DNA from 2 places in the Psychrobacillus sp. FSL K6-1415 genome. Region 1 is predicted to be linked to the other one. Evidence: riboswitches for the same ligand, from Rfam matches in the RefSeq annotation. Region 1 holds a riboswitch; the other holds the start of a gene.

Region 1 (16,529 bases):
TTTATGGTCATTTCCACTTCTGGAAGATTAAATCCGTTGCCAATGAGTACAGCGACCTTCAAAGTTTGGGGCACTTTTATAGTGTTTGCCTGACTTAGTGCGGGAGAGGAAGCAGTGACTTGGGATTGCTCCCCGGTCGGTCTATTTACTCCTAAGTTATCCGCGATAGTGTTTGCCATTGCTTGATCTACTTGAACGAACATATCTACCACCTGTTGTCTTACATCGCGGCTGTTAACTTTTCCAACTTCAAAAGAAAATGCATCAATAATATGCTGTTTTTCTGGAGGTGACATACTGTTCCAGAAAAGTCTCGCTTGCGAAAAGTGATCCTTGAATGATTCACTTCTTGCTTGAATGACGCGTCCTTCTACTTTTTCAGCGTAATGTACAAAACCACCTTCTTCGGCAGAACTTGTGGAAGGTGTATTATTCGCGAGTGAATTTTTGTGGTAACTTACTTGCCCAACATTTATCGTCTGGCGACTAAAACCATTTCGCTGATTATTATGGAACGGGCAAACAGGACGGTTGATTGGAATTTCCGTAAAATTCGGGCCACCAAGACGGAGTAACTGTGTATCTATATAAGAAAACAGCCGCCCCTGTAAAAGTGGGTCATTCGTAAAGTCTATACCTGGTACAAGATTTCCTGGGTGAAATGCTACTTGTTCTGTTTCTGCAAAAACATTGTCCACATTTCGATTTAGCGTCATCTTCCCAATTATTTTTACAGGTACAATCTCTTCAGGCCAAATTTTGGTTGCATCAAGAATATCGAAAGTGAACTTGAATTCATCTGCTTGGTCTATTAGTTGCACACCAAGTTCATACTCGGCAAAATTGCCATTTTCTATTGATTCCCATAGATCGCGTCGTTGAAAGTCAGGATCTTTCCCAGATATTTTCTGTGCTTCGTCCCATACGAGCGAATGTACACCCAAAACAGGTTTCCAATGGAACTTCACAAATCTGGATACTCCCGCTTCATTGACAAATCGAAATGTGTTTACCCCAAAGCCTTCCATTACTCGGTAATTCTTCGGTAATGTGCGATCAGACATATGCCACATAATCATATGGGCTGATTCCTGATTATTTGCGATAAAATCCCAGAATGTATCATGAGCAGAAGCCGCTTGTGGCATTTCATTATGAGGTTCTGGTTTAACCGCATGTATCAAATCTGGAAACTTCATCGCGTCTTGAATAAAAAATACGGGAATATTGTTTCCAACTAAATCATAATTCCCTTCTTCCGTATAAAATTTGATTGCAAATCCACGAACGTCACGAACTGTATCAGAGGATCCCAAGCTCCCTACTACATTTGAAAACCGTGTAAATACAGGGGTTTTTGTTCCGGCTGTTTGTAAAAATCCTGCTTTAGTGAATTCCGCCATCGATTCATACAATTCGAATTCTCCATGAGCAGCGTATCCTCTAGCATGCACTACTCGCTCAGGTATTCGCTCATGGTCGAAATGGGTAATTTTCTCACGAAGGTGAAAGTCCTCCATGAGTGTCGGACCGCGTATACCAGCCTTCAATGATTCCTCATCGTTGGATACTCTAAGGCCTTGATTGGTTGTGAGCTTTTTCCCATCATTGTTCATCCGAAATTCTTCTAACTGTCGTTCCTTTTTGTTTTGATCTGACGATGACCTATCCAAGTAATCCTCCTTCCATCTAACAAACTACGCCGCGTCTGCGCTTTATGTATACTATATGTATTTCCTTTGTAGCTTAGAATCCGGACCCTGTGTAAGGAACATTCACGTTAATTCAAACAATCGTGAATGTTTAAAATTTCATGTTTGTTTCTTACACAGGGACACATTCAGTGCTGACGTTACAGCCACTGATATTAGCCCTAGAATGGTTGAAGCAACTAAAAGAATGGGCGGAGAAAAAGCAAAGATATTATGTGTGGACTTAGAAGAAACAGCTGCCCTTTGAAGATGAAACGTTTGATGTAATAATTATAAGCTCCTTAGTTCTTCACTACATAAAGGATTGGAGCAAGCCTTTTAGCGAGTTTCAAAGAATACTAAAACCTAATGGGAGCTTGCTTTTTTCTGTACACCACCCATTTATGGATATAAAAATGTCAGTGAATGGAAACTCGTTGAGGTTCCGTACTATCGTCGACCACTCCATGAGATAGTTAATGAAACCATAACGTATTTTTCGCTGGAAAAGTTAATCGAACCGCAACCTACAAAAGCATTTAAAGAGGAAGAACCAGAAAAGTATGAAAAGCTTATGAAAAATGCTTACTTTATGATTGTAAGAGCGCAGAAAGAAAAGTAATTTAGAAGAAAAGTATTATTAGAGAAAAATAAAAAACTATTGTTCTTAATCACATATACAATTGCATAAAGAAGATAAGCGAGGAGAAATTCCCTCGTTTTTTTATGGTCAAAATAATGGGGGAGGAAACTAAAAAAAATATTAATCGTAATATAAAGACAGAACGATTTTGCCTTTCAATCTAGTACAAATTTATATATGAAAGCAGTGAAGAATAGTGAAAACCAAGAAAAGATTTAGATTTAGGATTATTATTAGAAACGTGGTTTTAGCATTAGCTGCTTTATTCCTTATATGGATTACAATCCATCAAGTTATGGCTGCATATGAACAAAAGAAATACCCCGAATTAGGAGAGTTAGTAGAAGTAGATGGAAAGAATATACATGTATATACGAAGGGTGAAGGCCAAGATACAATTGTCTTGTTAAGTGGTTTAGGAACGACCGCACCTGTGTTGGATTTTGAGCCTTTGATTGATGAGATGTCAAAAAGTAATAAAGTAGTTGTTGTAGAGCCTTTCGGTTATGGCTGGAGCGACCTTACTGATAAGAATCGTACAGTGGAGAGTATAGTAGGAGAACTAAGAACAGCTTTAATAAAATTGAATATCGAGGGTCCATATATATTAATGCCTCATTCTATTTCTGGGATATATAGTATGTATTACGCGAATAAATACCCAGAGGAAATTAAAGCTATTATAGGAATCGATCCGACGTTACCTAATGCCTTGGAGTACTTTGATGAATCTGTTCCAACAATGCCCAAATATATGAGTTACATCGCCCCAACTGGAATTGCTAGATTGGCATTATATTTAAGTCCCGAAGACTTCCTTCCCATAGCAAACGAAGGAACTTATTCGGAAAAAAATATAAAAATGACCAAAATCCTGTCCGCACAGAGAGGGTATAACAAAAATATAGTAAATGAAGCAAATGAAATAAAAAATAACATTGAAGAAACACGTAATATGTCATTTCCTTCAGATTTGCCTGTTATGATCTTTACGACGAACGATGGGAAGGTAAATGAGGAAGGCAAATCAAATATAACTTTTTATCAATCGGAATTACGTAATATTTCTCTACATAAACTTGTTCCTTTAGAAGGACATCATTATCTACACTGGACTCAATACAAGGAAATGAGTAAATATGTTAATGATTTTACCAAATCATTTGCAAATGATTGAATAAGCGTGGTACCTACCGCTAAAGTTGTTACTATAGCTAATTATTAGTGAAAACTTCAGTTATTAATTATTATGTAATACTAAAGTCGAGGAGTTTTCTCTATACGTTTTACTGATGATATAATATGCTACCATTAGTAAAAAGTATCAGCGATTCTAGCATGGAGGACTAATAATGATTGAAGTAATAACAGTAGTAAATATGTTAGTGGAAGTAAAAAATACGAAAGATTATGTAAAAAAAGTTGAAAAGGTTTTGCGATCCAAGACTCGGTCGATTCAACATATAGAGACGATTAGTATGTCTGAACCAAACGAAAAACTAATCGTAAGTGCTTTAGTTAAATATAGAGTGCTCATAGAAGAAAGAATGGATAACAAGTTTTTAGATGATTATGTGGGTCTCGTTCTCCCAATGTTCTATAATCGTTTTAAAGCGATGCCGGTAAGCAATCAAATTTATAGAATTTCGAGAATCAAAAAAGAAAATCGTACTCGGCGTTAATATTTGTTTGGCACATAGGGAACTTAAACAGTTCTGAACACTATAACCCCTATATAGAGGTGTTTTATGAAGAAATCGTTATTTGCAATCGGGTTGATCATTTTACTTTTGGGAGCAATCGTATTCTACAACAAACTCTGCTACCCTACACTTCCTATGGAAAGTATTAACAAGAAGGAAGTAATAGAAAAGCTAAATGATTCTAATGAACAAATTGTTAAATTATCAGACGAAAATGGTTATGAATGGTATATCATAAATGAACGAAGTACAAATGTGGCAGATGAAATTACTAAGAAAATGGTCATTCAGCATGGTTGGATTTTCAAACGAAAAGATGGGAGTGGGCTTTTCTTTGATAAACAAGGAAAAATTTTGATAGTTACGACTCAGAAGTGGACGACTGATTATACGCTAGTTAAAATACCATCACATTTTAACTATTAAAATAGACTTGTAATGAGCACTTATCAACTCATAACCAGTTCTTTCTCAGTTTCCTTGGTTTCTGGTTCTAGAAAAATAGGTGATAAGGAAGGAAATGTAAATTTAAATGTCGTTCCTTCTCCAATTTTACTTTCTACATGAATCGTACCATTCATAGCACGTACGATACTATACACTACCGTAATGCCGAGACCTGTCCCCTTACTTCCTTTTGTTGAATAATAAGGCTCACCTAAACGGGTCACCTGTTCAAGTGTCATACCTGAGCCAGTATCTTTAATGAGAATACTTACAGTTGTTTGTGTGCTCTCCGTTTCTACCGTTAAAATTCCTCCTTTTGGCATTGCTTCTATTGCATTTTTCATGATATTTACTAAGCATTGATGAAATTTTTGTTTGTCTCCTTCAATCTCCTCTCCTGGTGAAAACATAGAAACTATTTTGACCGAATTTCGCTTTGCCAATGGTTGTAGCAATTGAACTACTTGTTCTAGTTCTTCCTGAAGAAGTAGGGGTTCCATCGATTTAATTTCAGGATTAGAGAAATTCAAATACTCTTGAATGACTCTTTCAGCAGATTTTAGCTCGTTTTTAATAATGGAAAGGTATTGAGTATAGTTTTCTTTTGAAATAGAGTCATTTTGCAAAAGTTGAACAAAACCAATTGCTGCTGTCAAGGGGTTACGAATTTCATGACTAATAGCTGCACCCATTCGTTCAACGGCCTCTAGCCGTTTGGATTTCATAGTCCGTTGGCGCAATTGAATAGTCATAATAATTTCTTCAATAATATAAGAAATGATTCCGACTCCAATGGGTTGAATGACTAAATAAGCAAACCAAACCTCGGTACTACTATGAGGTAAGTGCCAAATTCCCATTGTAAAAGTTTGGGCAAAACTGAACAGAAATGTTACGCCTACGGAAAAAAGAACTCGCTGCTTGGGAGATTGTTTTAAAAACCATGAAGAGATTCGCCAAAAAAGAATAGCAAGCCCTCCATAATAAAGTACCGTCATCCAAAACCCATAATCAATTCCAAAAAAACCTCTTACGAGCATAATGAATGCAGCGAAAAAAGGACCAAAACCGATATATAAACTGCCGACAATGAACGGAATTTTTCTTAAATCAAAAACGACATTACTGCCTTCTATACGATAAGTAAAAATAAAACAAAGCATTAAACTAATTATTAAAAGGCTGATGAAAATAGCTTGGTGAGACCAAAATCTTTTTGACTTTTCTGCCCATAAAACTCCCAAAAAAAGTATTACAATTAATAAGGATAAGTTGAAAAAGAAATATACTGTTAATTCCAAGATATTATTCCTCCAAGACTATTTTATGTAAAAAGATTCATCTTCTCTATACCTTAGTTTTATGGAGCTTAAAATGAAATAGGGAGATGGTGCCTTTGCCAATCTCACTTTGAACTTCAATTGTTCCTTTCATAGCACGTAATATACTGTAAGCAACCATCATGCTAAGACCAGTTCCCTTAGGTCCCTTCGGAGAATAGTGTGGTTCTCCTAGATGGTTAATTTGATCCTTGCTCAATCCTGTTCCAGTATCTTGTATAGAAATAGTTATCTTATTCTGGGTAGCAATTGTCTTGATCAATAATGCACCGCCATAAGGCATGGATTCGATTGAATTCCTTATAATATTAATGAAGCATTGGTGGAATTTCGATCTGTCCCCTTGGATTGTTCCATAGGTAGAAAAATCAGTAGAAACCTTTACTGAATGATAATTAGCCAGAGGATGTAGTAATTTTAAAATATGCGTAAGTTCATTCTGAATATCTAGTTCTTCTATTGATTCAATAATTGGTTTAGAAAAGGTTAAGTAATCTTGTATGATACCTTCTGCAGAATCTAATTCATCTTTTATAATGGAGATATATTTGGTTCTTTTATTATTATCAAGAGAAACTTGGTCGAGGAGCTCAATAAATCCAATTGCTGTAGTTAACGGATTTCTAATTTCATGAGATATTGCAGCCCCCATTTGTTCGACTGCAGCCAACTTTTCTTCGATTACTAACTGTTGTTGCAACTGTTGATTCTTTTCTCTTATTTCAATGGTGGAAGAAATAATGGCAACCCCAAGTGGAGGGACTATCACATAGGCGATGAATATATCTATAAATTGGTCAGGAGATACTTTGTTTAATGCTATAGTGAATAAGATACCAACACTTATCAGTAAAGTAATACCAGTGGAAAAAAGTATTCGTATATTAGAAGTGAGTTTTAAAAACCAAGGAGAAATATACCATATAAAAAAACTAAACACGGTATAAAATGCAACTGCTATAAAGAATCCAACGTCTATTCCATGGAATGCCCGAAATAGAATAACCAAAAATCCTAGTATAGGACTGAACCTCAAATATAAGCCACCCAATAAAAAAGGAATTATCCTCAGATCCAGAACATACTCACTTTGTATGGGATAAGAAAATACAGTACAAATTACTAACGAAAAAACAAAATAAAATAATCCCGCTCGTTTATGTAAATGGATACTACCGACTCTCTTATCTAATAGAAAAAAAACAAAAAATAAAATCATTAGTAACGAAAGATTAAATAGAAAATGCATTGTTATAATTCCCAATATATATCTCTCCTAATAATTTTATAAATTAATATTAACGAAAGAATGTGGAATGCACAATATTTTTCAATGAATATTCAGAAGATTCATAGGGGGATTTGTTTAAAAGTGGCAGAAAAGGCTAATGAATTGACCAGATTCTTAACTCTCTTTCCTCAAATTAAAAACAACGCAGGGATTTTATAACTATAAATCATTATTATAGGTATTTATAAAGATTTTGGGAGGCTTTATTAAACCAAGAATTAATCAAACGCCAGAGGAAGTTAATGAGAAGATTGGTTTTTGAAGGGGTTAGGGGTGAATCTCTAAGTACTCTTAAACCACCACCAGATCCGGAAGTGAAGAAAATATTAGACGAAGCTGGTATTACTGGGATTCATTATAAAAATGGAATTCCAGATTTTTCACCAGTAGCAAAAGCTCAAGTAGAAATTAATTATATGCTAGGTGGAAAGAGTGTCTATGGAGGAAAAGCTAGAAGAACTAATTTTACACAATCAGATCAAAAATTAGCTGATCAACTTAATGGTTCCTCAGAATTAGCAAAGCAATTTGGAATGATAAAATCAGCGCAAGAGATATAAAAAAATACCGAGAAATAGATAATTTTACATGGCATGAGTTGAATGATGTTAAAAAAATGCAACTTGTACCAACAAAAATAAATAGTGAATTTGGAAACCTGGGTGGTGTAGGGGAGATAAATGCGGGAGCTTTCGAACCTGGGGGTTTTGCCAATAAACAAAGTGAGGAGATTATAAAATGACTATAAATGATGCGATTTTTGGTGAACTTGAGTATGAATATGGCTGGTCAAGAGTTATTACTTTAGATTTCTTTAGAAATACAACTGAACTAGATTTAATAATAGATGGTGAAGTTGATGAGCAGTTTGATGAAGGTCAATATACGGCATACCAATCATTGATGGGTAAGTGGAATGATTTACAACTAAGTTTATTAGATTCCATCCTAAATTATTACAATCAAAAGCGACAAGAATTAGGTTATGATGTTGAATTAAATGAAAATTATCCAATTGTTGAAACTACTGATCAAATACTTGAAATGATAAGTTTAGATGGAATTATTATTCCATATGCTGATATTTTTGAAGCCCGCCATGTCGGAATTACATTTAATTGTACTTGGGATACAGAAAATGGATTGGGACTTCGATTATTGAATGAGAAAGTAAGAGAAGTCGGTTATCAAGATGTTGCAATTTAAATATTACTATTTGTAAGATTAGGGTACCAGGTTCTGAAAAAAACGCTATCTCGAAATTTGTTTGAAAACTAATACCTACTATTTCAAAAAAAGCAATTAAACTCTTCAATTTTCAATTTTAAACCTCATTAATAGTCCACGCTTTTCCTACAAATTTTAGATATAGATCTTGAATTGACATGCCATTCTCTTTCAAAAGTATAATAAATTATATAACTGTATTGAAAGTATGATAGCGATATTTTCTATTTTTGCAGTTTAGAACAAGTTTTCAAAGTTTAAGTAAGGTATAATGAAAATAACATTATATGGGATCACTAGGACTAGAGGTGAATCTAAAAAAGGAAGTGCAAAAAATGAAGGGAAATAAAGGCGAGTGGAGTGAAATATACACATTTTTAAAACTATTAGGCGATGGAATTATTTACGCTGGGGATGAAAACTCAAATACTATGAATTCTATATTCTATCCATTAATCTCTATTGTGCGTGAAGAAGAGGGTAACTTTTATTACTATAATAGGGAAAGTACAAATATTAAGGTTATAAATGGTGACGGTAATATATTATTAACTGTTAATGATCAAAGATTTAGAGAAATGAGTGAAAGTTTATATCATTCTTTAGGAATGATGTCTGGTAGGTCTTTTGAATTCCCTAAAATTGAAGAGTTTTTAAACAATATCAATGTGAAAAAAATGAAATCTGATTCGAGCATTAAAAGAGATATTACAATTGTTGTCCATGATTTGAACACAAATACTAGTCCTACTTTAGGATTTAGTATTAAATCAAGACTAGGAGGAAATTCTACATTATTGAATTCAGGTGAGACAACAAATTTTAATTTTGAAATTTCACCAGCATTAGATACTGCTAGTAATATTAAACTCAAAAGTTTAGTAAACGCAATTGATAGTAGATCAAAGATAAAAGATCGCATAAAGTATTTATTATCTAATCGATATTTATTAGATTTTAAGAACATAGGTAGTAAGAACTTTAAGTTAAATTTGCAGATGATTGATACTTTATTGCCAGAAATGGTTGGAGAAATGTTATTATATTATTATAATGGTCAAGCAACGACAATGAAAGAATTAGTTGATTTACTAGAAGAGAATAATCCATTAGATTTCGATCAGTCAAGTGACCACAAATTTTACGAAACGAAAATCAAAAATTTTTTGACTGATGTAGCGCTTGGTATGACACCCCAGAAAAAGTGGACAGGACTTTACGATGCGACAGGCGGATATATTATTGTTAGAGAAGACGGGGAAATAGTTTGTTATCATATCTATAATAGAAATGAATTTCAAGAATATTTACTAAGAAATACTTTTTTAGATACACCTTCTAGTAGTAGATACAGGTTTGGAGAAATATATGAAAGTCAGGGAAAATTGTTTATAAAACTAAATTTACAAATTAGATTTCATTAATAAATCGCCTATAAGTCGGCGATTTATTAATACTTTTTATTTATAGACTCTAAGTAGACTAAAGAATCATAAATTTTGTAAGCAATTTCTTCAATTACAGGGATAGTTACTGAGTTTCCTAGTTGTTTATACTTCTGGGTGTCACTAATGTCAGGAGGAAATTCAAATTTATCTTCTCCTTTTTCATCTATGAAAGCGTAACCGATGAATCCTTGTAAACGTCCCCATTCTACTGGAGTCATAGTTCGTATTCCTTGATCATTTAGTGGTGATTGTTTATATCTAACTTTTTTTCCTACTAATTCTTCTTTATAATCAAAAATTAGATTTCGTTCTTTTCCAGAACCTCCAGTTGCTAGCAAAGCATTAGATATAGGTTTTTCTAAATTAGGTTTATTTATAACGGAATACCCAAATCCATTTCCCTTACTTTTTTGTGTCGCTTTATGTTTAATGAGAGTGTTAAGATATCCTTGGGATAAATAAAATTTATCGTCAACAGTTTCTTCTAAAATATCATGTATGGATCCATAAATGGGCTCAGCTGTTCTTTTAGTAGGTAGTGTTTCAAATAGTGGTCTGTTACTATTCGGGAAACGTTTATTACTAAAACCTACTATATAGATTCTAGGTCTGTTTTGTGGAACTCCAAAGTTTTTAGAATTTAATAAGAAACTTCTAGGATTATATATCAACTCTCCATTTGAATCTACACTAACCCCAACAATGCTATAGTTTAACTCTTTAACCAAAGTTTCTAGAATTACTTTAAAAGTACTGCCTCCTTTATGAGTAACTAAGCCCTCAACGTTTTCTAATAAAAATGCTTTAGGAGTTGTTTTTTCAATAATATCTGCAATTTCAAAAAATAAAGTTCCTCTAGTTTTGTCTCGGAAACCCTCCTTTTTACCTGCTGAACTAAATGATTGACATGGGAACCCCGCTAAAAGTACGTCATATTTCATGTCTATTAATTTGTTTTTAAAATCATCACTACATACGTCATTTTTAGGGTTTTCCTTGTAAAGATGCTTATAAGTTTTACAAGCAAAATTATCAATTTCAGCGGAGAGTATATTTGTAAAATTACCAGTAAGCTCAAATCCTTTACGGATACCACCTATTCCTGAAAACAGATCCAAAGTTTTATATGTCAAAGTAATACCTCCAAAGTCCATTCAATATTTGATCACTGAAATAAGATATAATAACAGTGAGTCAGTAAGGATTATCTAATCTTAAATAGTACCATAAAAATATATAGGGGTGAATTAATGAACAATTATAAATATACAAGTATAGATCTTTTCTCTGGTCCAGGAGGGTTAGCGACAGGATTAAAGTTGGCTGGATTTCTTCCTTTAATCGCTGTTGAGATTAATAGAGAAACAGCAGAAACTTATTGTGAAAATCATCAGTCTGAACTTTTTGAACTAGATTTATATCTACAAGAAGCTAATAAATTTAATGATATTTTCCTCCCTAATAATAAGCCTTTGATGATATTAGGTGACGTAAGGAAATTATCGGATTCATTGATAAAAAAGATATTAAAAAAAAGATTCTTAAAAGAAAGTGTAGATTTAGTTACTGGGGGTCCACCGTGTGAAAGTTACTCAATAGCCGGTAAAAGAATGGTGGATGATGAAAGGGACTATCTTTTCATTCATATATCTAGAATTGCAAAAGCGGTTAATTCTAAAATGTTTTTGTTTGAAAACGTCAAAGGAGTTTTATCAAAGAAAAATAAAGAAGGAATAGATACATTCTTTTCGCTAGTTTGCGAGGAATTCGAACGAAATGATTTAATTAATTTTAATTCGTTTAGACTTGCCTCTTGGCATAAAGATGAAATCCTACTAAATTGTGTAAACTACGGAGTTCCTCAAAATAGAGAAAGAGTATTTCTAGTAGCTATTAATAATAAATATAAAGATGCATTTTTTAATTACCCTGAAAAGACTCATGGTGAAGGCAAGTTACCAGTTATTACAGTAGGACAGGCAATTAGAGATCTTCCTTTAATAAACAGTAAGGAAGAAAACTTCATATATTGCAATAAAAATTTGGAAATAAACTCTATAGCGCACGATAAATATTTAAAATTTGTTAGAGGGGTAGAGCCCAAAATACCAAGTGGAATTAATTACGATGGAAAATATTTAGACTCTCATAAAGCTAGTAAACACTTTGATAAAACAATAAAAAGAATGTCGTTTATACTTCCAGGAGAAAGTATGAAAACTGCAGCGGAGAGGCTTATTAATGAAGGGAAAAATCAAGTAAGAGATGAGTATTTCCCTAGGAAGCCATATGGGGCAAGGTACAGGCGGTTAAAAGAAAATAGTCCCAGCTTTACGGTTACTTCTCATTGCTTCGATGAAATGATTCATCCCAGTAAAGATAGAGCATTGACTCCAAGAGAGGTAGCAAGACTTCAGACCTTTCCAGATTGGTATGTATTTAAGGGTCCGTATGTAATATTCCATTCGGATCCTAAACAAGATAGATATGAACAAATAGGCGATGCAGTCCCACCTTTGGTTGCTTTTAAATTAGGTGAAGAAATTGTGAATACGTTGAATGAAATAACGCAGAATTAACAAAAAACTTAAATCATTTTAAAGAACTTTTTGTTTTCGGAAATACATAAGAAAGTTGAACATAATTCAGAAAATATGGATGATGTAGTTTCCTAATAATGAAATACAAAAAGTAGATATCTCCACATAAGTAGAGGTATCTACTTTTCTATGTTTCCGAGTCTCTTTGATAATCTAAATCTCTCCTAGGCTAAGATAGTTTGTAATATTAACTTTAATAACTCTTCTGTTGTTTCTGGTAATTGTTCCGGTAAGTAAAGTTGATGTTTCATTTTTTGTTCCTCCTTTAATCTCTTATTCTATTAACAATATAGTCAATATAGTTTGAGTTTATGCATGATATTATAAAAAAATTTGAATCTCTTAAAATAAGATTTGAATATCCAATGACTAAAATACCTAATTGACGTTTTGGTCAATATTCTATAATATGATTGAGTACCCGTACTTGACCGGGAGAGGTTCATAGCTAATACCCTCTATAAAAAACTATGGATACATGACTATTCGCCATGTCCATATATTTTGGACGTGGCTTTTTTTGTTTTTATCCTTTTGTTTGTATAGATTGGTTTATGAAACCTCTTTTGAAAGTGTTGGGAAACATTTTTAATAGGAGGTTTTTTTATTATGTCTGGAAGAAGTCATGATGAAGGTTTGAAGGATTTAACATTGTTAGGTAATCAAGGCACAAAATATTCATTTGATTATGCACCTGAGGTATTGGAGTCGGTAGATAATATGCATTCTACTCGGGATTATTTTGTGAAGTTTAATTGTCCTGAATTCACAAGTTTATGCCCAATTACAAATCAGCCCGATTTTGCAACGATGTATATCTCGTATATTCCGGATAAAAAAATTGTAGAAAGTAAATCGTTAAAATTGTATTTGTTCAGCTTTAGAAATCACGGAGATTTCCATGAGGACTGTGTGAACATTATCATGAACGATTTAATTGAATTGCTAGATCCAAGGTATATCGAAGTTTGGGGTAAATTCACACCACGCGGAGGTATTTCGATTGATCCGTGGTGTAACTATGGAAGACCGGGGACGAAGTATGTAGAAATGGCGGATTTTCGATTGATGAACCACGATCTGTATCCAGAGAAAATTGATAATCGATAATTGAATAATCCTTTTAAGGAAGAGGTTTTAGCTACCCTCTTTAGAAAAGCGGAAGTGCCTATGTAAGTCCCGAAAAGCGCTGGAAGGATTACACGTAAAGGCTTCTTTATGCCTTTACTGAAAGCCTAAAGCGACACGAGGGGCTAGGCGCTGAAGCTAGACAATTTAAAAAAACTAAGAAGATAACAGCATTCTTTCTTGGGTGCTGTTTTTTCAGTATAAGGGAGTTTACGGATGAAGCAGGAAAAAGCAATTATAGTGTTTAGTGGTGGTCAGGATAGCACGACCTGTCTGTTTTGGGCGAAGGAACGTTTTAAAGAAATCGAGGCAGTGACGTTTGATTATGGGCAAAGACATAGTCTTGAAATTGAATGTGCAAAAGAGATAGCGAAGGAAATCGGTGTAAAGCATCACATACTGGATATGTCACTTTTAAACCAGCTTGCACCGAACGCATTGACGCGAGATGACATAAAAGTAGAGGACGGAGAAAAAGGTGAATTGCCGTCGACTTTTGTACCTGGTCGGAATTTGCTCTTTTTATCTTTTGCCGGTGTTTTAGCTAGCCAGGTCGGAGCAAAGCATATCGTAACTGGTGTGTGTGAGACTGATTTTAGTGGCTATCCAGATTGTCGTGATATTTTCGTGAAGTCATTAAACGTAACGCTAAATCTTACAATGGATTCTACTTTTGTGATTGAAACACCACTCATGTGGTTGAACAAGGCACAAACATGGGAGCTGGCAGATCAACTTGGAGCACTAGAGTTTGTCCAAAAGAAAACGTTGACCTGTTATAACGGAGTAATAGCAGATGGCTGTGGGAAGTGCCCGGCGTGTAAGCTGAGAAATAAAGGACTGAACGAGTACTTGAGTTCAAAATCTACTAAAGGAGTAATAGCATGAGAATCTTATTTTATTTAATATCAATAGTGACTGCTAATGTCGTAACAGCAGCTTTTGCACCATTAGAGTTTGCCATGTTTATCGTCCCTATGGGAACACTTTTCGTGGGAGCTACTTTTATTTTCCGAGACCTTGTACAAAATAAATATGGGAGAGCAAAAACCTACTTATTTATTTTTGTGGCTTTAGCATTTTCTGCACTAGCCTCATTTATATTGGGGGATACTTTATTAATTGTACTTGCTTCGGCAATTTCATTTGTTGTAGCTGAAACAGCAGATACAGAGATTTACACAAGACTAAAATTACCAATGGCATGGCGTGTATTCTATAGCGGGATAGTTGGCGGATTCCTAGATTCTGTAATTTTTGTTGTAATTGGCTTAAGTCCTCTTGGAGCAAATTTTCTTCCATGGGAAGCAGTTCCTGCTGCCATTGTAGGTCAAATTATCGTGAAAACGGTTATTCAGATGATTGGGGCGCTTATTTTGAATCAAGTAGTAATAGTAAAGGAGAAGCGTCTTCTGTCTGAATGATTTTATGAAAAGTGAAAAGTTTAGCCTTCCATAATCTTGGGAGGTTTTTTTAGTTTTATTAATTTATTGTACAGTGACCACTTTATCTTTTTTATTACATATATCTATTTCTAGATAGATCTAAAAAAAAGGTATAAAAAACATTTTTTACAGGTACTGGATGTTATATAGGAATGTCGTATAATTAAAATAGATTAAAAATAATACTTAAAATACCAATATATAAATTATATAGTTGAAAAAATAATACAAAAAATACTTTGTTCCATGTTGAATCAAAGGTAGCTATTTTAGAAGGAAGTGTATTTAATGCGTAATCGAACCAAAAAGGATCAGAAAATAGTAGACGAATTGACCGGGTTTCTAATTATTGTAGCAGCGTTAATAGGTTGGTATACTACAAAGTCATTTATAGGGGTAGGGGTTGCAATAGGTGTTGGAGTAGTTGTAATAATTATAATCATGGGATGGAGAACAGCTAGTTTTGAAAAAAGGATGCGGGAATCTGGTATAGCGGAGATTGATCAAATGACTGGCCGACAATTTGAAGATTATCTAGGCACACTTTTTCAGTATCAAGGATACAAGGTCACTTATACACCTTCAACAGGGGATTTTGGAGCAGATTTAATATTAAACAAAGGACAAGAAACGATCGTGGTTCAAGCAAAACGCTATAAGAAAGCAGTTGGTGTAAAAGCTGTACAAGAAGTTATTCCATCCATCAATATGTATAATGCAGGAGTGGCATGGGTTATAACGAATAGTACCTATACAACGCAGGCCTTGACACTGGCCAAGAAAAACCGTGTACGAATGATAGACCGTAAAGAATTAATACAAATGAACCTGGAGATGAAAAATACAACTAAAAATGTCAAACCATGAAAAGGAGATCAAAAGTTATTAATAAATAGTATGAACAGTACAGTACTTGAGCGATATCCAAGAAATAAGAGAGACAAAAAGTTGAATCGTTTAATACTCTGCAGCATATGATGTGGTTACTTGAATAACCTAGTAATCTCCGATAGACTAATAATTACCATAAAGAGACAACTGAGGAGTGAAATGCCGATGGAAATTTCAATTACAAAAGCTTTACGCGAGTTAAAGACATTGGATGCACGCATTTTAAAGAAGATTAACGAGACAACTTTCGCAGCGTCTAAAAAACCAAAAGAGAATATTCGTGGTTTTAAGACTGTTGAGGCGTTTGAAAAGGAAGCCAAAGAAAGTATACAATCTATAAAAGATTTAATGGATCGTAGAAAGCAAATCAAAAAATCGATTGTAGAATCTAATGCAAGAACTGTTGTTGAAGTATCTGGAGTCAAAATGACGGTGGCAGATGCAATTGAGCGTAAAAACTTTATTGAAATCGAAAAAACACTCCTTCGTAAAATGAATACCGATTATGCTCAGTCTCAAGAAAAGGTAGAAGTTAATAACGAAATTGCCCAAGATAGATTAGACACTCAGTTAAATAACATGATTTCAAAAGATGGTAAAACAGACTTAACTGCGGTTGAAGGGTACAAAAAGTTGTTTTGGGAATCCGAGGAAACTAAATTAATTGACCCAATT
Region 2 (16,529 bases), 3.0 Mb from region 1:
ATTTCTGTAGAGAATCGTAAGACTATTCATATGCGCGTATGGGAGCGCGGTAGTGGAGAAACGCTTGCCTGCGGAACTGGGGCATGCGCTGCAGTCGTTGCGGCAGTTTTAAATGGTAACTGCGACAAAGATTCCGATATTACCGTAAAATTACTAGGCGGGGAACTTATCATACGCTATACCGATGAAGGTGTATATATGACAGGTCCTGCAGTAAGTGTCTTCGATGGTGAGATTGAAGTGTAGTATTAAGATGATAGAGTGAGAGCCTTTCTAGCGAAAACTAGTGAGGCTCTTTTTAATGTTATATAAGTGTGTGGGATGAGTTAAGGGCTATGTCGTTTATTTTATGGGCTATTAGTGAGCGGTTATGGGCTAAATTTAGAAACTAATGGGCTATCTTTCAATTTATCGGTTAATAGAGTGGAGTTATGGGCTATATTGAAAAGTTTATGGGCTATAATTTTTAATTACATTGGTATAAATCGTCAATCTCTTTAATAGACTATAATCTACTAATGTTAATTTAGGTTTGTAAAATTATTAAGATTTGTAATGACATTGCCAAGTTGTCGTAATATTCTCGTAACAAAGTATTGGTAAGATGTGCTTAGACTGAAAAAGCAAGGGGTAGAGTATTTGAGAAGAATTCTTTGGACACTCATCATCACATTTGCACTATTGGTTAGCGGGACAAGCACAAGCCTAGCCGCATCTTCAACATACACTGTACAAAAAGGAGATACTTTGTATAAAATTGCTAAAACACACAAAGTGTCTGTATCAACTTTAAAGTCTTGGAATAATCTAAAATCAGATACGATCAAACTCAATCAAAGCTTAAAAATTTCTTCAAAAGCGGCTACTGCTGCGAAGAAAAAGAAAACTCCCTCTAGAACAACAGAGGATAAAGTAGTTAAAGAGATTGTTGTCTCTGCAAGTGCATTCACAGCAACTTGTAACGGATGCTCTGGTGTCACTAGCACAGGTATTAACCTAAAACGCAATCCAGATGTAAAAGTCATCGCAGTAGATCCAAAAGTAATTCCACTTGGCACCAAAGTTTATGTCGAAGGTTATGGATACGCAGTAGCTGGAGATACAGGTAGTGCTATCAAAGGGAATAAAATAGATGTATTTTTTTCATCGAAAAGCGAAGCCTATAAATGGGGTCGTAAAAGTGTCAAAGTTAAAATCTTAGAATAATAGAAACGTGCAAGCATCGACTTGTGCTGGAGTTAGATATAGATAAAACCAACTTTCTTAACTAGAAAGTTGGTTTTTTGATGTAAAAGATATCATTTCTTCGCATATTACTTCATAGTAGGATTGTTCATGTGGTACAAAGCTCTCTTTATCAACCATTTGATGAATTGGTCTTCTTGTTCCATCTTCCTCTACCTCGAAACCGATTATCTCTATTTCCTCTATTTCACTTTGCCATAAACTCACAAATTGAGTTATTTCCACTCTTACTACGCCAGACACTTCCTCAACCTGTAGCGTAAATTGTTCCCAATCCAATGCGCAGTCGTATAAAAATACATGGGCTAATTCATTATCTATTAAATCATCCGTCGTAACAGAGTATTTTATAACACCAAGTGAATACAATTCCTCAAAAAGGATATCAATTCCAAGCTCCTCTTTTACCTCGCGTATCCCATCAAAAACTGTTTCACTTTCCAATAAATGACCCGCGGCAGTAATATCCAACAATCCCGGATAATCCTTCTTCAAATTGCTGCGTAATTGTAAGTAAACATATTGTTTTCCTTCATGGCTACCAATGAACCAGCATTGAAATGTTTCATGCCACAAACCGAGTCGATGAATTTCCTCCCGGGTACCTACACCTATTTTCTGATGCTGCTCGTCAAATACTTTTAGTAGCTCCTGCTCCATTTAATCCCTCTTAATTTATTTATTTTCAATTAGCTCTACAAATTTATTTAATTTGTCCAAGGAAATGATGTTCTCATTACATTTTTGACTATCTTGGCAAATATAATTTCCTCGCGTTATAAATGCATCCTGAGTCATGCCCTTGACCGATGAAGTAAACATTCCTATTTCTTCAGTTCGATTACATAATGCACAAATCCCTTTTTTATTGGAATTTTTATAACCCCCAGAAATTCCTACTAATTTATTTTTGTATTCAATAACAAGAAATTTTTTATTGGACCCTTTATCCAACCAGCCTAAATAAGATAATTCTTTAAAGTCTATATTCTCTAATGAAGGAATTTTGAGTTTCTTCGCTTTCGGAAAAATCTTTTTGATAGCAGTCTCGCTTATCTCTTTAAAGGGGATAACATAAGGCTTTAGGGTTTCTAAAAAACTTTCTGCTTCTAATTTTTCTTTTATTTCTACAATTGGATTCAATAGGCTTTTTTGATCTTCTGTAGATTCCTCAAATAGCCCAAGTACTTTCTCTAATGACAGTGCTCTTAGGGCATTTAATACTCCACGATCATTTACCGTTGCATGTCCATTTACCAATGCCTGTGTCTGTTTTTTTATATAGTTGTATTGGTCACTTCTAATGAAAGGATTCATATTTACCTCTCCATTCACAATTATTTTCGTTAGTTCAATTGTATCGAATAATAATTGATTAATAAATGGATAAGATGATTAGGAATTATTTTCACCATATGAATACAAAAAAACTGATAGCCCCTAAATGAGCTACCAGTATATTCTTTTACTTTGTATAAACAATTTTCTTAACAGTTTCGACCGAGAGATAATACTCATTTGCAAGCTGTCCCATAGAAACACCATTTCTATACGCTTTCTTTAAAGAATTATTTCGCTCATCGATACGTTTCCTTTCACCTGAAACTGTTCCCCATTGTTTATAAGTTTTTCCCGGCTTTGGAATATAAATCGTTTCCCCTTGAATATACTTTTGAATTTCCTTCACTAGCTCCTCAGGTAAAACGGAAGTTGCCTTGATATATGTCATTTTACGCTCGCTCCTTATTTTTACTATTTAAATAAGGTGCAAAGCCAACATTATGAAATGGCGATATAATTTAATTTATAGCTTCTCATACAAAGTTCGCCTTTCCATCATTAGGCTTTGCATGAGGCGTTGCACTGTCTAGCAATTTTATACTTTTTGCCATTCTGCTCACCTCCAAGTTGCGCTACTTCCTATTTTAATACAAGTAGAAATTTTTAAAAACCTACATAGTGTAATTTCGCTCAGTTTCTTTTTTTTAATTGTTTAAGTAATTGGCTGACCCTTTCCTTTTGGTCCATTGTTTGTTCACTAAGTAGCTCAATTTCATATTTATCTTGTATTACTGAAATATTCACTATGTCCCCTTGATTTAGGCTAGCTTTTAAATCAGAACAATGAATTTGAAGGCTCTCGGTTTCATTTGGGTATTTCAAAAAGACTGCAAAGTCCCCTTCGAAACGGTCTAACGTGTATTTATTCAAATTCACTCACAACCTCTCCTTTGCTATTTAATAATGTAGCTGCATCCCCATCGTTTCTCCACATTTGTCCCTTCGTCCATTTCAAATAGCCCGAACCTTCTTTTGCTTCCGGACCACTTGTGACGTAAATCGTCTCCCCAGCCAGTAAGCTTATGTTTGGAAAATTGAATGTTTGATTGCCCGCTACGGAAACTAATTGCCAATCCTTTAAACTAACAGTAGTACCACCAGAATTGGTAATGCCTACTATTTCACCTCGGAGGTCTTTACTTGAAATATTAATCCCTTCAGCTACTGTGTCAGCAATTTCAGTTGGTTCTACGTTTCCATTTGTCAATACGTTATAATCTACTCCATCTGTTTCCACGACTATATTGCCAACTACTGCAGTGCCATATATTTGTGAACTAATCCGCTCCAACCTTGACTTGACCTCTGCATCTGGATGTCCATAGGAATTATCTTTCCCATAGCTAAGAATGGTAACTTCTGGTTTTACTGCCTGTATAAAATATTCCGAACTACTCGTGTCTGAACCGTGATGTCCTGCTTTCAATACAGTTGAATTTACGTTCGACCGCTCTAGTATTTCTTTCTCTATACGAATATCTGCGTCCCCCATCAATAAAAAGGAAACTTCCCCATAAGTTATTTTTAAGACAATAGATGCTTCATTATTATCATCTGATTCTTCTCCAACATTTAACACAGTAATATCTAAATCATCATCTAGGGGAATCGTATCTCCAATATTTGGCACAATGAACGGTATGTTTTTATCTAAAATAAGCTGAAGCATTTCCTCATACGTTTGAGAGGTATGTACTTTACCTGAATCCACAAAGTTTTTTATAGAGATAGAGTTCAAAACGGAAATAAGTCCGCCGATGTGATCAGCATCTGGGTGTGTCGCTACTACATAATCGAGTTTCTCGACATCATGCGATTTTAAATAAGCTACTACTTCCTTTCCAGCGTCTTTTGTACTTCCATCTACTAGTAAATTTTTACCATTCGGGGATTGTACGAATATAGAGTCACCTTGTCCTACATCTAGAAAATGGACTTTCATTTTATTACTAGCCTCTACAGGTGTCTGAGAAGTTTCTATTGTCGTGTTCGCTTGCTGATTTATAGTACAACCACAAAGTAAAAATACTATACAAATACAAATTATCATTACTATCTTTCTCATAAAAAACCTTCCTTTTCGTTGCTGTGTTCCATTCTATCATAGGATGACAATATTCATATATTACAATTTCCCTTGACAGTTGATAACAATTCGCATAGAATAACTCTTTGTGAAAACTAACGTGGTTCGAGAACCTCCCACGGAAAAAAACTAAGGAGAAATGAATAAAATGAAAACAAAGACTATAGCAGTAACTGGTGTTATTGCCGCTCTTTATGTGGCGGTATCTCTACTAGTGGCTCCTTTTGCATTTGGTGCAGTACAGTTTCGTATTGCGGAGATGTTTAATCACTTAATCGTATTTAATAAAAAATACTTTTTTGGAATTGTATTAGGAGTATTCATCACAAACATGTTCTCTCCAATGGCTGCTTACGACTTAACATTTGGAGTAGCGCATTCTATCATTACGCTATCATTAACGATTTTAGCGACTAAGTATGTAAAAGGAAACATAGCACGCATGGTTATTAATACAGTTCTCTTTACATTTACCATGTGTATTATCGCATTTGAACTAATGCTCGCGCTAGATTTTCCATTCTTCTATACATGGTTGACCGTTGCAGCTGGTGAATTCACCGTATTAGCTGTCGGTATTCCGATTATTATTGCTTTAGATAAACGACTAAATTTTAAGACGCTAATCTAAATAATTTCACCCGATTCTAAAAAACTAGAACCGGGTGTTTTTTTATTTTTCTATTAATCTTTTCTCAACTAAAAAGTCATGAGCTACATCCTCCGGCTTATCACCATCAATATCCACTCTTGCGTTCATTTTAAGCATATCTTCTTCGGATATTTTACCTGCTAACTCGTTTAGCACATCTTCTAGCTCGGGAAACTTTTCTAGAGCATCCATACGCACGACTGGAGCTGCATCATACTTAGGGAAAAACCCTAAATCATCCTTTGTCGTTTGCAAATCAAATCGTTCAATACGTCCATCAGTCGTAAACGCTGGTATAACATCGACATCGCCATTTTTCAACGCTTCATACATTACATTTGGATCTAGGCTTTGTGTTTCTGAAAAAACAAATGGATACGTGTTTATTAGATCGTCAAAGCCATCTCCCTTTCTTTCATAAAATGCATGTGGTGCCCCAAATACCATCCCCCCGGTTTTAGAAGCTTCCACTAAATCAGAGTAAGTTTCTGCACTGTACTCATTATCTTTCGTATAAGCTAATGTATAGGTATTTTCAAATCCAAGTGGACTTAACCACGTAGCTTCAAACTGTTCCTCATAACCTTTTCTAACTTTTTCCAACACACTATCTGAGCTTTCTCCTACCTCAGATTCCTCCTTCAACACATCCTTTAAACCTGTGCCAGTATACTCCACGTATAGATCAATATCGCCTTTTTCCAAAGCAGGAGTCATAATTGCTACTTCTCCCAGACCCTCTTTATATTCCACATTAATATCTGTATTCTGTTCAATATATTGCCCTAAAATCTGTGGTAGTATAAATTGCTCCGTCCACGGTTTCCCACTAATTACTAATGTTTCCTCAGAATCCGAGCAAGCGCTTAAAAGTAAAACTCCTACAAGTCCCATTATCCCCATTAACTTTTTCATCCCATCATCCTCCAGTATTCATTCCTTTTGGTGTAGCCTTTTTCTCAATCCATTTCAATATCAGATCAAACAAAATTGCTAATAATGCAACGGGTAATGCTCCAGCTAAAACAAGCGAATTATTGTAAGATTGCAATCCACGGTAAATTACATCCCCTAACCCTCCTGCTCCAACAAATGTTGCTAGTGTAGCAATTCCTACAGTAAGAACTGTGGCAGTTCGAATACCTGCCATTATAAATGGCAAAGCAAGTGGAAATTCAATCTGCCACAGAAGCTGACTCTTCGTCATGCCCATTCCTCTTCCAGCCTCAATCATAGATTCATCAATATTTGAAATACCAGTATATGTATTACGTAAAATAGGTAAGAGGGCGTAAATGATTAAGGCAATCAAAGCTGTTTTAGCGCCAATCCCTATTAACGGAACTAGGAAACCGAATAGCGCTAAGCTTGGTATTGTCTGAAAGATTGCGGTGATTCCTATAACTGGCTCAGCTATTCTACGATACCTTGCAACTAATATACCTAAAGGTAATGCAATTGCAATCCCGACAGCTAAAGCAACAAAGGATAAGTAAATATGCTGCATAAACGCTTCTTGTATTAAATCTGAACGACTTTGAATTGTATCTATAAAGTTACTCACTCATACCACCTCTTCCTTAGCAAGCATTGCTCGAAGAAGTATAGATTGATTTACAAAGCCTAGCACCTCGTTGCTATGCTTTACTAGCAGTCCTCTTGCACCTTCATTTTCTAATAAAGCGATAGCTTCTTCCACTAACATAGAAGCATCGACCTCTAAATAGAATGATTCCCATTCGCTATCAAAAAAAGACGCAAAGTCCTGTAGTTCCCTTTTTCCAATAGACTTTTTCCGATTAATTCTTTCTATTCCAATAAAGTTTTTCACGAAGTCATTAATAGGATTTTCTATTATCTGTGTAGGTGTAGCAACTTGCTCGATCATGCCATCTTTCATGACGACAATCATATCTGCTATTTTTAATGCCTCATCAATATCATGCGTAACAAAGATGATTGTTTTGTTGATCTTTTCTTGCAAGTGCTTTATCTCATTTTGTAATTGTTCGCGACTTATCGGATCTAATGCACTAAATGGTTCATCCATTAATATTATATCGGGGTTTGCAGCTAGGGCTCTCACTACACCTATTCGTTGTTGCTGACCCCCACTTAATTCAAGTGGGTATTTACGCAAAAACTGGTCTGGTTCAAGTCCTACCATATTCATTAATTCATGAATACGTGTTGTCGTTTTTTCCTTTGGCCACCCTTTTAAATTTGGGACAAGCGCAGCATTTTTTTCTATGGTCATATGTGGAAACAAACCAATTCGTTGAATAACATATCCAATTGTTTTCCTCAGTTCAACAGGATCTACACTAGAGATAGCTTTTTCCTCCACATAAATTTCACCAGAGGTAGGAGTTTCTATTCGATTAATAAGTTTTAGAAGCGTAGTTTTACCGCATCCACTTGGTCCAATGATGACCACTAATTGCTTTTTCGGAATTGTTAAAGTGACACCCTGCAAAGCTTTTGTTCCATCTGGAAACACTTTCGTAATATTTTCAAAACGAATCAACTCACTTCCCTCCTTTCTTCTACTATATTTACTTCCAACCATGTTTACCCTAAAAACATGAAGATAAAGCCATAGAATAATCTATTTTGTGAAAAAATTTGGGGTTTGTGAAAATCGTCGGTTATGCTCTGCTCTTATTGTCCTTAAAAGTTAGTCGTTACTTGCTCTCACTAACTGTTTACTTGCGCTTGTGGGGCCTTTATTTGCTCTCTTTGCTATGTTACTTGCTCACGAACCGGATTTACTTGCTCCCATAGGTTATTTACTTGCTAAAAGGATATTTCTTCCAAAAAAGCTAGTTTAATTCATAGAAAAACCGCCTCCTTAAGGAAGCGGCTCACTCTGTTATTATTCTTTTATAAACTCAATTGTGCTGCGTACTGTATCAATTGGACGAACTAACCCTTCAATTTGTTCACGTTTTGGTTCTAGGAACGGAGGCAATGATAATTTTTCTCCAAGTGTTTCATATGGTTCGTCTCCCATAAATCCTGGTCCATCAGTTGCAAATTCAAATAGTATTCCGTTCGCTACTCTTGAATATAATGATTGGAAAAAGAAACGATCGACGAATCCGGAAGTTTGGAAGCCGAAGCTTTCCATACGATTTGTCCATTCATCTAGCACAGCTCTATCTTCTACTCGGAATGCTGCATGGTGAACTGTTCCAAACCCTTGACGTCCTGGTGGAAGAATGATATTTTTCTCCACTATCACTTGTGCACCATTACCACCCTCGCCTACTTCAAATAAGTGGAATGCTTCCTCTTGTCCTATTTCCTTGAACAATAAAACCTTTTCAAGCACTTCTTTCATATAGTCAAATTCAGCAATTCGAATGGTAATTGGACCTAGACCAGTAATAGCATACTCTAGTGGAATCGGACCTTTTTGCCACGGTGTTCCAGCTGCAACCCCTTTATTGTTTTCGTCTGATACTAGCTGATATTGTTGGTCATCAAAATCTACAAATGACAGTACCTTTGTTCCAAACTGCTCTTGGATACCGGTATGCTTCACATCTAATCGATCAAAACGTTTTACCCAGTAATCTAATGCTGCGTCAGTTGATACACGGAAACCAGTACGATATATTTCGTTAGTGCCATGCGTCCCCTTTTGAATATTCGGGAAGTCGAAGAATGTCATATCCGTACCAGCTCCACCGACATCATCTGCAAAAAACAAATGATAAGTTTGAATATCATCTTGGTTTACTGTCTTTTTAACAAGTCGCATTCCCAATACATTAGTGAAGAATTTGTAATTTTCTTCGGCACTACTTGTAATTGCAGTAACATGGTGCAGACCTTTTAAGTGATTCATATATATTCCTCCAATATTTTATCTCTAATTTAAGTATCTTTAATTCAAAGTAATTTTACCATGAACTAAAAAACATGTCAACAATGCTATCGTTCCACTTAATGATAAAATAAAACCCCCTATTAAATTATTTTTTCAACAATAAAAAACTGCCTCATTGCTGAGACAGTTTCGTGTTTTCATCAAACTTCTATATGTGTTCCAATAACAACAGATGCTGTAAAGAATATCTCAAACCATTCATAGGAGTACCAATTCTAATTAAACTTCTAAATAATAAAAAACAGAGAAGTAACTTAATTTACTTCTCTGCTTTACAGGTTATTAACCTACTAATTTTTGATATTCAGGATTCTTGTCAAACTCAGCTTTTGCAAAAGGACATAGGGGAGTTACATATAATTTTTCTTTTTTGGCATATTCAACGGCCGCTTTTACTAATTGTTGTCCTACATTTTTTCCTCTCAAATGTTCTGCCACATGGGTATGATCTAATATAATTCTAGTTTCCCCTGCACGAACAAAATGGACTTCTGCTTCACTATTTTTCTCATCACCAATATAAAAATGACTGACTACCTTGTTTAATTTCCAGCAAACTAATTCCCTCCTCACATTTTGTATTTTAATGCACCGCTTGGACATCTATTAATAACTTCAGCCACTTTTTTAGCATCTACATTTTCAAGTGAAATCCAAGGCCTAGCTTTTACATTGAAAACTTCTGGTAATCCTTTAACACATTCAGCAGCGTGTTTACAAATATCTCCATCGAAATAGACTGTAATTTCTTCCCCTTTATATTCCCGGTAGCTCATTTTATAACACCTCATTTTTTCTATATTTTATAGTAAACTACAAATCAAATCAATTTGAGATTGTAAGAAAATTCTATCAAGTTGTTAACTTAGCATAGATAACAAAAAATATAACTAGTTCTCCCATAATTAAAATAGTAGGTACTGTAAAGATTAGATTGATAATGAGAAAACCGAATAAAATACCTAAAAATAAACCTAAATGATAAACTTTTAGTCTTTGTTCCTTATGTCTATATTGATGAAAAACAAATGAAGTTGATAAGAAGTAGAGTAATACTGATCCAAAAACAAAATATAAAATAAAATAATAATTAACCTCATGTAAAAACAATAATCTTATCGACGCTGCGATCATGCTCAAGGACATTAAAATGAATAGATGACCATAAATAATCATTTGACCCGCTGTTTTTTTAGATTTATCGACTTTCTTCTCCAAATTATCGAAGTATTGCCACCACATTGATATGATCAAAATAAATGAAACAAGAGTAAATAATATAGAATTCCAATCTCCTTGTTTAGGTTGGATTACAGAAAGCGTACTAACTAGTGTTTCACCGAACAAAATGATAGTAAATAAACCAAATCTTTCTAATAAATGAGCTGTATTTGTAGGTACCATCACTAATCGCTTCCGTCCAATAATTGGGATTAATATATCCACAAAAATACCTGTATACAATATTAGATATCTAATCCAAGAGTCAAAAAAGACGGAGCACAATGAAATTATAATACCAACCCAAAAGTATTTTCCAAAAAAGAGTGCAGCTTTCTTTCGAGTCCCTACTTCTGACCGTTGTACGACAAGATATTGAATTGCAATTAATGACCTAAGTCCAATGTAGCCTATTAAAAAAGATTTATAATACGAATCGAAATCTACCGACAAACTCGCAATCATTACTAGCGCAAAGAACATTTGAAGAATTAAAAATATAATAAATCTTCCCCAAAACGATTGATAAACATCGTCTGTCCAACCCAAGCCCACCAGATGGGAATAAAAATCAGTACAAATTTTAATAAATAGTCTGAATGGATATACCCATTTTCAACATGAAGCAAAACATGAGTTGCAGTAGCAATGGCAGCCACAATTAGCAAATCATAAAATAACTCTAGCCAACTAACCTTTTTTTCTACCATCTTATGTACCAAATCCTATCTTAATAGATTATTAGATTTTATTTCACCTTTAAAAAGGATATTTATATTCTCGAAAAACCTCCTATTAGATGAATAAGCTTCTTATCTTTTATCACACAATATAGTTGAACTCCAGTATCACATTCCGGATGTATCCTCCTCTCCTCCTTCTGTATTTACCTATCATTATTTGATAAAGTTTAGTAGAATCGAATATTGTCGTATTCTTATAGGAGGTATAACTTTGGAAAATTTCTATGTATATATTTTTATTATACTCGTGGCATCCATTTTACAAACAAGTACTGGATTTGGATTTTCGATTTTAGCCACACCGTTTTTATTGATGATATTTAACCCTCATGAAGCTATCCAAATAAATATTATCCTTTCATTAATTATCTCTTGTGCTTTAATAATGAAAATTAAGAAGGATATTGATAAACATTTATTGAAAAAGTTGGTTTTAGGAAGCATTATTGGTATTCCATTTGGTGGGTTAATTTATATATCTATTGATATTAGTACTTTTAAAATAGTCATTAGTATCATTTTATTGATCTTAACTTTATTGCTAATTTTAAATATTAGTTTTAAATCAACTACATTAAGAGATTATATTATTGGTGGATTATCTGGTCTCTTAACAATAAGTATTGGTATGCCGGGACCACCATTATTGATATATTTTGCTGGAACAAAATCAGTAAAAGAAAGAACAAGAGCCACAACACTAGCATTCTATTTATTTATATATTTCATTAGTCTAATTTCTCAGATGTTTTTAGCTGGAACAGATATGATTATTTGGCGCTCAAGCTTATATGCTATTCCAGTTGTATTTATAGGACTGATAATAGGACAAGTTCTATTTAAACATCTCAATCAAAAAGCATTTAGGATTTTCACGTATATCCTCTTAGGGTGTACTGGAATTTTCTTATTATTAGATAGTATCTTATCTCGTTGACATAACGGAAAATGGAGCTCTAAATCAGTACAGTATTGCATGAACTGATTCTATCTTTCATTAATAAGTATTCACAAAGTATTAGCTGGTTTAGTATAAGTACTTGTTGGTCATCATGTAACTTTTATTCTCTTGTAGAGGTCAGATCATATTCAAATTGGCCATGAACATCTGCAAACCCTTTTGCCCTGAATAATAGTTTACCATTATTATCAGTACCAGTTATTTCTATAATAACAACTACCTTACTTGGTTTATTAGACGCTACATAAGCTAGGCTATCAACCTGTTTTTCAGATTTTTTTATTGGATATTGAAAATATAAACTCCGGTCATTTCCAGTCCCAATTATGTGGGGTCTATATATACTAGTTGTTTCTCCCGGTTCTAATTTGTCAATATCCCCCAAATCCTGAAGAATATCATAATTGCTATAAAATGAAAAAAAGAAGTTTAAATCCGTTATTTCTTGTTTACTTGAATTGTAAACCTCAATTGTCACACCATTATCGTACTGAAAAAACTCACCTTGCCCGACCCTTATTATTAAGTAGTAAAAGCCTAGCAAAATCAGAAAAAAAGTAGTAATACCGATAAGTGTGTATGTAAATATTTTTTTCACCAAGACACTTTTATTCTTACTTTTATTCCACTTATTAAGTGTTGATAAAAATCCTCCTAGAGTAAGGAAAACGAATCCAATTAATTTTAGTATGCTTAGGTTGAGTAAAAGTCCTAAATGTATAAAAAAAGCACCAAGTATAATAAAACCTGTTGTAAATATAAAACGGTGTGTTCTGAAATCATTGATTGCTATTCTTTTATCATTATAATCCATTTTTAGATACGTTCTAACAATCATGAAAGTAGGTAGTCCCCACAAAATTATAAATGAGATAAGAGAATAAGTATCCACTTTCAATATCCATACCTCCCTTCTATAGCTTTTATTCAACTAAACTTCCTATTATATAGTAGTTAGAACTTTTCCTGTTTTGCATTTGAATTAATCTTTACAGGTCGCCACTTGTTCAACTAGAGCAATAATCTTAATGGATACCATTATCCCTCTCATTCATATAACTTTCATACGCTGCTTGAACTTTGTCTTTTTTAGGTGAACTGTCAAGGATCTTGCGTATGTCGTTTAGTAAATACAGTCCTCTAAACAAACAGCCTACAATAATTCCGAAAGCAATGAATCCAGCTATATATGTACGTAAAGAAACTAGAACAACACCTAAAATGGTACTTAGAACAATTGATAAAACTAAATACATAATACTTCCTCCCTATGACTACATAAGTTTTCAATTTCATTATCTTGCTCAATCGTTGAACATAAAAAAAAACAACACTCTTCAACAAAGCTACTTCAATTAGATTAATAATGAAGAAAGGCGCTACTCTCCTTATTGAACTTGAAGTAGTCGAGTAGAAGGGAACCTCTCTACCTTACGGTATATTGTGTTCCACCCCCCTCACAGAACCGTGCTTGCGCTATTTACGCACACGGCTCCTCCAAATTATCCTTCACAAAATGGTGATTCTGCTATCCTCAATAGTTTAGTTTACATTTATTATTTTTTCTACCGCTGTGTGTAGTAAATGTGTCCCTAGTGAGAGTGATCATTTGGTAGCAGCCTTTCCTCCATCGGCATTACCCAACTTCATTGGTACTACGCTGCTATCCGACTCCCTACACGGCATTTGGTTTCCTCGCTTATTATCGCTTGTACACCATACTCTTCTATAAGAAGAAAAGACCGGTAGGGCCTCCCGAGTTGCCGTATCATATCGATGTGTGACGTGCCAAGGTCTCTGACTCCAGAGAGGTTTTATCCTTCTTGCCTTTAACGATGGATAAAATATAGCTTTCTGCTGTGCTTAAGGCATCAGCCCTCTCGATTTACTAACATTATGGAGCTCAATCCCTTCAACCAGTTGGCTTTCGGCCCGCCACCTAACTGTCTACGCTTAAAGGCGAATGTTACCATTAGCCCTCCAAGACTCGCTACGAGTGAATGGCTAGTTCTTTCTCGACGGGAATCCCACCCGCTATATGATACGACCTAGGCTCGGCCGCACAAGCACCCATTAGATATTGCATTATTTAACAAACTTGTCCACTTCTTCATCTTTTAAATAGATTGCAATTACTTCACATTTTTTTATAGCCCAAATGTAATGATTGGAAGTATTTGCTGCAAAATAGCTGTATAAATTACTTGTTTTCGTCCACTTATAGAATTTTTTAGTTATGATTTCTTCATGGGTATGTGACCTAATTAAATCCATTACTCTTTCATGGCTCAGCTTCAATTTTTTTATAGCTTGATTTAATGTTACATCTTGATAGTTTTCCCAAATTTGCATATTAAGTAGTTTGATATTACCCCATTTATAACCAGGTGCTGGCATAAAAGGAATATCTCCATCCATACCTTCTCTATACCATCTTTCAAGCATTGCATGCCATTCATACAGATGCATTAATACATCACGAAAATTCTTATCTCTTTCTTGAGTTTCAATAGGAATACCTCTTTTTCTACTAGGTACAGATTCAATTATTTCTAGCAATGCTTTAAAATTGTTGTCGCTATTCAGCAATAGAGTTTCTTTTGCATCTTCCATTATCAAGATAATTTCCTCCTTTTTTATACACACCAACTTCGTTTAAGTGAGAACTTTCACAATATATTATTTTTATTTTAACATAAATATCCAGAACCAATTGTTATATATGGAACCAACTCCCATATTCATAACCAATATCAACTAGTGGTTTACTATAAGTGGTTTGTATTCATCTATATAGGGGAAAAGCACTTAAAAAGAGAATTAGTAGGGGGAAGAAAAATGGCTAAAAAGAAAAGCAAGCCATGGAGTAAAAGAAAGAGAATCGTGATGGGTTCTTTAGGTGTATTTGCGCTTATTTATATTGCTGTAATACTGTGGCATACATATAAACCTTTACCAGAAGGACTTTCCTTTAAAGGAGAGGTACATAATACTGATTCAGTTGAAATGATAACTGATTTAACGTATGCACAGGACCGAAAAGGAACTGGCATCATACACGAAAACTATATATTTGAAGAAGTATATAACATGATCGAGGAGGCTGAGGATTTTGTTGTAGTAGATTTTTTCTTGGTTGATGGCTTTTACGATGAAAAGGAAGATTTTCCTAAGATCGCTGATACTTTGTCTTCAACATTAGCTCAAAAAAAGATAGATCATCCAGAAATGCCTGTAATATTTATCACTGACCCATTGAACAAAGGCTATGGATCCTATGAAAATAAATGGTTTCAGAAAATGAGGGAAGCTGGAGTAGAAATTGTTTATACCGAATTAGATCCTTTGCGAGATTCTACACCCGTCTATTCTGGTATTTATCGCACTTTTTTCCAATGGTTTGACTTCCGTGGCAAGGGCTGGATTTCGAATGCGATGGCAAGTGAAGCACCAAAGATGACGGTTGCCTCTTATTTAACATTACTTAATGTGAAGGCCAATCATCGGAAGGCTGTAGTAACGGAGAAAGAAGCTATGGTAACGTCTTCTAACCCTCATGATGCAAGTGGATTTCATGGAAATATTGCTTTGAAAGTTACCGGTCCTATTATAAATGATATTTTAAAATCAGAGGAAGCAGTTTCTTTGTTTTCAGGGGGACCTAAATTGCCTCGTGTTGATACGAAAGAAACTGGAGGACAGTATAAAGTTCAGTATTTAACTGAGAAAAAGATCCTTGATTCGTTACTTGAGGACTTAGCAGCAACAAAAAAAGGAGACAAAATTTGGCTTGGGATGTTTTTTGTTGCTAAACGAGATATCGTTAATGCACTAATTGATGCAGCAAATCGTGGTGTAGAAGTAAATATGATTCTCGACCCAAACGAAAATTCATTTGGCCAGCAAAAATCCGGGCTTCCAAATCGTCCAGTCGTACAGGAAATGGTCGAAGACACGAAAGGAAAGTTAAATGTTCGTTGGTATAATACCGTTATCGGTCAATATCATACAAAAGCAATTTGGATTCAATCGGATGAGCATACGATTATTTCGAATGGCTCCGCTAACTACACCGAAAGAACATTAGACGATTATAATCTAGAAAATAATTTGAAGGTAATTGCGCCAAATGATAGCAAGTTAGTAATAGAAATGGAAAGCTATTTTGAACGACTTTGGAATAATGAAGATGCTATGTACACAGTAGAGTTGAAAGAGTTCCAAGATAACTTTACTTGGTGGCAACGTTGGATTTATACATTGCAAAAGTTTACTAAAGTGACCACTTATTAATAAACAGAAATAACTCTTTAATACCAAACCATAATAAAAACGCTGAGAATTTTCAGCGTTTTTTATTATTCCACTATTTCAAGCACCTCCGT

The links. Region 1 has a riboswitch for preQ1 ahead of queF (preQ(1) synthase). Riboswitches for the same ligand answer to the same signal wherever they lie in the genome.
Region 2: another riboswitch for preQ1. It lies ahead of MKY60_RS16175 (QueT transporter family protein); the one in region 1 lies ahead of queF (preQ(1) synthase).

Annotation. Positions count from the first base shown of each region.
Region 1 is NZ_JBBOOQ010000001.1:352,449-368,977, forward strand. It holds gene MKY60_RS01765 (catalase) at 1-1,616, opposite strand, end outside; gene MKY60_RS21160 (methyltransferase domain-containing protein) at 1,985-2,167, shown strand; gene MKY60_RS01770 (alpha/beta hydrolase) at 2,576-3,511, shown strand; gene MKY60_RS01775 (hypothetical protein) at 3,687-4,016, shown strand; gene MKY60_RS01780 (hypothetical protein) at 4,083-4,463, shown strand; gene MKY60_RS01785 (HAMP domain-containing sensor histidine kinase) at 4,487-5,785, opposite strand; gene MKY60_RS01790 (HAMP domain-containing sensor histidine kinase) at 5,832-6,860, opposite strand; partial or broken gene MKY60_RS01795 (HNH endonuclease) at 7,330-7,857, shown strand; gene MKY60_RS01800 (DUF6985 domain-containing protein) at 7,854-8,321, shown strand; gene MKY60_RS01805 (HpaII family restriction endonuclease) at 8,678-9,766, shown strand; gene MKY60_RS01810 (DNA cytosine methyltransferase) at 9,793-10,923, opposite strand; gene MKY60_RS01815 (DNA cytosine methyltransferase) at 11,041-12,369, shown strand; PreQ1 riboswitch class I at 12,822-12,868, shown strand; gene queF (preQ(1) synthase) at 13,000-13,500, shown strand; gene queC (7-cyano-7-deazaguanine synthase QueC) at 13,735-14,406, shown strand; gene MKY60_RS01830 (VUT family protein) at 14,403-14,942, shown strand; gene MKY60_RS01835 (restriction endonuclease) at 15,252-15,830, shown strand; gene MKY60_RS01840 (hypothetical protein) at 16,020-16,529, shown strand, end outside.
Region 2 is NZ_JBBOOQ010000001.1:3,328,459-3,344,987, forward strand. It holds gene dapF (diaminopimelate epimerase) at 1-246, shown strand, start outside; gene MKY60_RS16145 (3D domain-containing protein) at 640-1,206, shown strand; gene MKY60_RS16150 (NUDIX hydrolase) at 1,264-1,905, opposite strand; gene MKY60_RS16155 (FusB/FusC family EF-G-binding protein) at 1,921-2,562, opposite strand; gene MKY60_RS16160 (CD3324 family protein) at 2,711-2,974, opposite strand; gene MKY60_RS16165 (DUF3006 domain-containing protein) at 3,217-3,462, opposite strand; gene MKY60_RS16170 (MBL fold metallo-hydrolase) at 3,449-4,651, opposite strand; PreQ1 riboswitch class I at 4,767-4,811, shown strand; gene MKY60_RS16175 (QueT transporter family protein) at 4,821-5,303, shown strand; gene MKY60_RS16180 (glycine betaine ABC transporter substrate-binding protein) at 5,346-6,239, opposite strand; gene MKY60_RS16185 (ABC transporter permease) at 6,244-6,888, opposite strand; gene MKY60_RS16190 (ABC transporter ATP-binding protein) at 6,889-7,851, opposite strand; gene MKY60_RS16195 (ring-cleaving dioxygenase) at 8,200-9,177, opposite strand; gene MKY60_RS16200 (GNAT family N-acetyltransferase) at 9,502-9,792, opposite strand; gene MKY60_RS16205 ((4Fe-4S)-binding protein) at 9,789-9,995, opposite strand; partial or broken gene MKY60_RS16210 (low temperature requirement protein A) at 10,072-11,150, opposite strand; gene MKY60_RS16215 (sulfite exporter TauE/SafE family protein) at 11,395-12,120, shown strand; gene MKY60_RS16220 (hypothetical protein) at 12,245-13,042, opposite strand; gene MKY60_RS16225 (hypothetical protein) at 13,170-13,400, opposite strand; gene MKY60_RS16230 (ClbS/DfsB family four-helix bundle protein) at 14,230-14,757, opposite strand; gene MKY60_RS16235 (phospholipase D family protein) at 14,983-16,437, shown strand; gene MKY60_RS16240 (hypothetical protein) at 16,503-16,529, opposite strand, start outside.